2 regions of the Clostridium fungisolvens genome follow, and region 1 is predicted to be linked to the other one. Evidence: riboswitches for the same ligand, from Rfam matches in the RefSeq annotation. Region 1 holds a riboswitch; the other holds the start of a gene.
What was found. Region 1 has a riboswitch for glycine ahead of bsdtw1_RS14780 (ACT domain-containing protein). Riboswitches for the same ligand answer to the same signal wherever they lie in the genome.
Positions count from the first base shown of each region.

Region 1 (3,218 bases):
TACAGCCATAATTGGAGCAGTTCCTAGAAGTCCTCCAAATTCAACTTCATCACCTAAGGTTTTTCCATATACAGGGATAATTCTTACTCCAGTAGTCTTGTTATTTATAACTCCTATAGCAGCTTCATCTGCTATTATACCTGAAATCGTAGAAGCAGGAGTGTCGCCTGGTATAGCAACCATGTCAAGACCAACTGAACATACACAAGTCATTGCTTCTAATTTGTCTATGCTTAAGGAACCATTTTTTACTGCTGCTATCATACCTTCATCTTCGCTTATAGGAATGAAAGCGCCACTTAATCCTCCAACATGATAAGAAGCCATTACGCCACCTTTTTTAACAGCATCATTTAGCATTGCTAATGCAGCAGTTGTTCCATGACAACCACAGCTCTCTAATCCCATCTCTTCTAGTATTCTTGCAACTGAATCACCAACAGCTGGAGTAGGAGCTAAAGATAAGTCGATTATACCAAAAGGAGTATCTAATCTTCTTGAAGCTTCGTGAGCTATAAGCTGACCAGCTCTTGTTATTTTAAAAGCAGTTTTCTTAATTGTTTCTGCCATAACATCGAAGGATTCACCTCTAACTGATTCTAAAGCTGCTTTAACAACTCCAGGACCACTGATACCTAAATTTATTATTGCTTCTGCTTCGCCTACACCGTGATATGCTCCTGCCATAAATGGATTGTCATCAACTGCATTTGCAAATACAACTAGTTTAGCACAGCCAATAGAATCCCTATCTCTAGTTAAATAAGCAGCTTGCTTTATTATTTCTCCCATGTGTGCAACTGCATCCATATTTATTCCTGATTTAGTACAGCCAACATTTATAGAAGCGCACACTTTATCAGTAACTGCTAGAGCTTCTGGTATAGAATCAATTAGTATTCTATCACCCTTAGAATAACCTTTTTGAACTAGAGCAGAAAAACCACCGATAAAGTTTACTCCAACTTCTTTTGCAGCTTTATCAAGAATTTTAGCATATTCAACATAGTTAGTATCGCTAGAACTTTGAGCCACCAATGAAATAGGTGTAACTGCTATTCTCTTATTTATAATAGGAATACCGAACTCAGCCTCAAGCTGATTTCCTACTTTAACGAGATTTTCAGCTCTCTTAGTGATTTTATCATATATAAGTTGTCTTGATATCTTTCCATCGCTATGACAACAATCTAGAAGAGAAATCCCCATAGTTATAGTTCTGATATCAAGTTTTTCTTTTTCAATCATGTTTATGGTTTCAAGTATGTTTTGAGTATTTATCAAAATTAATTCCTCCAGTATGATGATATTTAGATTTGTTAGATAGTGTGCATTGAGTTGAAAAGAGCTTCTTGTTGAATTCTTATTGATACATCCAAGTTAGTGCCTAAAGTATCTAAAGCGTTCTTTAGTTCTGAAAAGTCCATAGTTGCGTTTGAAAGATCTGCAAGCATTACCATAGTGAAGAATCCATCAAGCAAAGTTTGAGTTATATCTAAAACATTAACATTACTTTCTTTTAGTACAGAAGTAACCTCATATATTATTCCTACTTTATCCTTTCCTATAACAGTTATTAGTGATCTCATAGAACCATCTCTCCTTAATAATTTTATTTTTGTAATAAGTGCATGTTTTATGTATTGGGAATAAAAGAGTCGCTGAAGCGAACTTCTTCAGTGAGCTTTGTTTACATCTGCCTTTTAAAATATAAATAGGAAAAACAGGCAGGCGAATAAGTTTTGTTTTAGGCTTAAAAAATAGAAAAGCAATTTAAGTTGATAAGTTTAGCTGAAAAATTATATACTTTTCTATATAGTAAAAAAGAGCCTAATATTAGTATTAGCCTCTGAAGATCGAATATCAAAAAGGATTATGCACAAAAAATGCATAAACGTTTCTAATGCTCTGTCCTTTTACCTGAGAGTTTCACCATGAAAATGGCTTTCCCCTTCGGTGCTCAAAAAAGAGTCTCTCCAGAGTTCCGTCCAATAGCGGTTTAAAATATATCCCGCTACCTTCTACCGGAATTATTAAATTAATAAGATTATATCATAAATATTTATATTTTCAATAAGTAAAACTAATTTATATTAATTATTGACTAAATACTACCTAAAGTGCTACGATTTATGTGATTTTCTACTTTATATTATTAGGTAGTCAATTAATTCGATAATCATAATAAAAATAAGGAAGAATAGTTTATGATAAGTATATGTATAGCATTAATAGTTGATTTTATTTTAGGAGATCCATACTGGTTTCCGCACCCAGTTAGATTTATAGGAAAATACATAAAACTGGTTCAAAATTTAGTAAAGAAGATGGAACTAAAGAATACAGCTTTAAAGGCAGCTGGTATTATTTTAACCATAACAACAGTATGCTTATGCTTTGGCATAACCTATTTTATACTTGCAATAAGTAAGAGTATTTCAATCTATTTATATATAATAGTCAATATTTTTATAATGTGGACAACTATAGCAGCAAAATGTTTGGCAAGTGAAGGGCTTAAAATATATAAGATACTAAAGCAAGGAAATATAGTTGAAGCAAGAAAACAACTTTCTTATATAGTTGGAAGAGATACGGAAAATCTAGATGAGAAACAGATTGCAAAAGCAGTTATAGAGACAATATCAGAAAACTGTTCGGATGGTATAATAGCTCCTTTATTTTATATGTTTATAGGGGGAGCACCTTTAGCTATGGCCTATAAGGCTGTAAATACATTGGATTCAATGGTTGGATATAAAGAAGGAATGTTTTTAAACTTTGGATGGGCATCTGCTAAATTTGATGATATTGTGAATTTTATACCGGCTAGAATTACAGGAATAATGATGGTGATTGCTGCATTTATATTAAGATATGATTATAAAAATAGTGCTACTATTTTTGCGAAAGATAGAAAAAAACACTCAAGTCCCAATTCTGCTCATCCAGAAGCAGCTGTAGCTGGAGCTTTAGGAATTGAACTAGGCGGTACTAACTATTATTTTGGCAAACCAGTGGAGAAGCCTACTATTGGTTTCAATAAAAGGGACTTACAAGTTGATTATATAAAAGATTCAATTAAACTAATGTATGGGTCTTATATATTATCAACTACATCGTTTTTTATAATAAAAGGAGTGATTATAAGTGGAATATCATGGTGGTAATATATATGAACATAATAAAGCTATAATTGATTTTAGTAGCAATATAAA
Region 1 is NZ_BLZR01000001.1:3,341,026-3,344,243, reverse strand. It holds gene bsdtw1_RS14785 (PFL family protein) at 1-1,284, opposite strand, end outside; gene bsdtw1_RS14780 (ACT domain-containing protein) at 1,320-1,589, opposite strand; glycine riboswitch at 1,899-1,990, opposite strand; gene cbiB (adenosylcobinamide-phosphate synthase CbiB) at 2,208-3,170, shown strand; gene bsdtw1_RS14770 (pyridoxal phosphate-dependent aminotransferase) at 3,151-3,218, shown strand, end outside.

Region 2 (3,218 bases), on a different contig from region 1:
TTACTTAAAGGACTTCCAGCAAGTTCATTTGCAGCTAATATTCCACCAACTACACAGGCTGCACTACTTCCAAGTCCTCTCGATACTGGTATATCACTTTCAATTTTTATACTTAATCCTTTTGGTTTATATTTAATCTTATCAAAGCACTTTTTCATAGCTACATATATTAAATTATCTTCGTTCTTAAACTCTTCATCGCAACCTTCAAAAACAAGTCCTTCTTCTATTTCTTCTACCACAAATCTATTGTATTTCTTTACTGCTATTCCAAGACAATCAAACCCCGGTCCTATATTTGCACTTGTTGCAGGAACTCTAACCTCTACCATATCATCACCTATAAACCTAAAAATTCTTTAATTACAGTTCTCATATTTTCTTTATTACATGTTGCATTATGAATTACTGGTTTACTTTCTAAGTTCAATATGCCTTTAGGTATCTTAATATCAAAATTCTTAGAAAGAGTTTCTACCATCTGAAAATCTGAAGCTTCTTTCTGCTCAAAATTAAGAGCTTCATTAACACTTCTTGGGAACTTAAAAGGACTAGCTGTTGATGCTATTACCGTTACAGCATCATCCTTTGTTTCATTTTTATATTTTTCAAAAACTTTATAAGCAACAGCAGTATGGGTATCTATTACATATCCTGATAAGTCATACACTTTTCTTATTGCTTCAACAGTTTCTTCTTCTGTTGCAAAGTCTCCGTAGAACTCTTTAAGTCTATCTTTCATAGCTTCACTTACTTCATATCTACCTTCAGTCTTTAATTTACTCATAAGATTACTTATAAACTCTGAATCCTTACCACTTATCTCATATAAGAATCTCTCTAGATTACTAGATATTAATATATCCATTGAAGGAGAATTAGTAACTACGAACTCTCTATTTCTATCATAAACACCTGTATTTATAAAATCAGTGAGTACCTTATTCTCATTTGAGGCACATATAAATCTTTCTATAGGCAATCCCATATTTTTAGCATAAAAAGCAGCTAGTATATTACCAAAATTTCCTGTAGGTACTACAACATTTATTTTTTCTCCAGCCTTAAGCTTTCCTTCTTTTAATAAACTTACATATGAGTATACATAGTAAACTACTTGAGGTATTAGTCTTCCTATATTTATAGAGTTTGCAGAAGATAGCATATATCCTTTATCCTCTAACTCTTTATTGAAATCATCATCCCCGAATATATCTTTCACTCCATTTTGAGCATCGTCAAAATTTCCTTCTATACCCACGACAAAAGTGTTATCCCCTTCTTGAGTTACCATCTGTCTTCTTTGAATTTCACTTACTCCATCTTTTGGGTAAAAAACTATTATCTTAGTTCCATCAACCTTTGCAAAACCTTCAAGTGCAGCCTTACCAGTATCCCCAGAGGTAGCAGTAAGAATAACTATATCCTTATCTATTCCTGTTTTATTTGCTGCTGTCTTAACAAGGTATGGAAGTATACTTAAAGCCATATCTTTAAACGCTAAGGTCTTTCCATGGAAAAGCTCTAAAAAATATGCTCCCCCTGCGTATTTTAATGGTGCTATTAGAGGATTTTCAAACTTTTCATCATAAGCCCCATCTATGCATGCTTTAAGTTCTTCATCAGAAAAATCATCAAGATATTTCTTTAAGATATAAAATGCTAACTCCTTGTAATTCATTTCTTTTAGTTCATCAAAAGATTTTTCTATCCTTGGAAAGCTCTCTGGAACAAATAAACCTCCATCTTCAGCTATGCCCCTAACTATAGCTTCTGAAGCTTTAACCAAATTTTCTTTTCCCCTTGTACTTTTATAAAACACTATTTTAGCCCCCTTTAGGTAATTTAAATCGCTTCTTGTATTATATAAACAAAAAGAGACTAGTATTAAACTTAGTCTCTGGAAATACGGCTTTTGATATTCAAATAACTCAAAAAAAGCTTAATAAGCTAAAAAAGTTAAACTGAATACAATATCAAAATCCCCTGTCCTTTTACCTGAGAGTTTCACCACATCTTTATGGCTTTCCCCTTCGGTGCTCCATTGAGTCTCTCCAGAGGTTCGTCCAATAACGGTTTAATCCCGCTACCTTCATCCGAATCTATAAAATTATTGTAATTATATATCAAAATATTCTAACAAGTCAATAAAATAGTCAGAAATATATGAATTTAATAGATATACCATTTTATTAATTGTTTTCAATAGGATATTTGTAATCGAGGATGGAGGTTATTTATAAAATGGTATATCTATCCTTAGCATATAATCTAGTATATGTTTCGTTGCTATAGATGTACCACCTATTAATAAAACTGATACCTTATCAGCTGGGACTTACTATATACAGGTTGTAGGTTATAACGGAGCATACAGTACTACAACACCTTATAAGTTAACAGTTAACTAAGACTATCTAATTTAAATTTTTTATATACACAACAAAAACCATGCATACAGGAACACTATCTCCTTGTATGCATGGTTTTATTTATAAACAAATCTTCAAAACTTATATACTTATCTATACCTACTAAACTTCAGTTATTAATATCTTCCCATCCTTGTCAAGCACAGGTGTAACTGATAAACCTTCTGTACCTTGAGTTATCATATAATTAACCCCTGTCTTTGAATCTTGTACCACAGTAATACTCATAAAATTTATCATTTCATCTGAGATAATATTAAATCTTTTTTCTTTTTCATTTTTATTATTTCCAAACATAATATTCTCCACCCTTTTATAATTTCTATTTAATATATCTTTTATGGATGTTAATTATTCCATAAAACTCAAGCTTACTAAAATGAATAGTCTTCCACTTTCAGGTTCATAGTATCTTGCTCTTAGATATTCTAAACCGCTAAGTCTATTATAATCCTCTCCATTATATCCATAGAAGTTTTCATAATGAGTTGCATTACTTCCCCAGAAGCCCCCATGCTTTACTTGTCCATATGGGTCGTATCTATATTTATCTCTCACTTGTCCTAAAGAATTGGTCGCATCTGATACACTGCCTCTTCCATCGTACAAGTAGAATAATGTATCGGTCTTAGCATCACTATCTGGCGATAGTTTATCTATTGATATTCTGTCTAATCCATAAGTATATGCATTAGTGTAGTTTCCATCTGCATCTGAAGTCATCAACACTTCTGGATTTTCTAGAGACACATCATTTATATAATTTATTATCTCATAATTTTCTGG
Region 2 is NZ_BLZR01000002.1:43,717-46,934, forward strand. It holds gene thrB (homoserine kinase) at 1-332, opposite strand, end outside; gene thrC (threonine synthase) at 341-1,822, opposite strand; glycine riboswitch at 1,977-2,068, opposite strand; gene bsdtw1_RS22620 (DUF6440 family protein) at 2,535-2,729, opposite strand; gene bsdtw1_RS22625 (RHS repeat-associated core domain-containing protein) at 2,784-3,218, opposite strand, start outside.
Region 2: it holds a riboswitch for glycine, as region 1 does, so the genes downstream of both, thrC (threonine synthase) here and bsdtw1_RS14780 (ACT domain-containing protein) in region 1, are expected to answer to the same signal.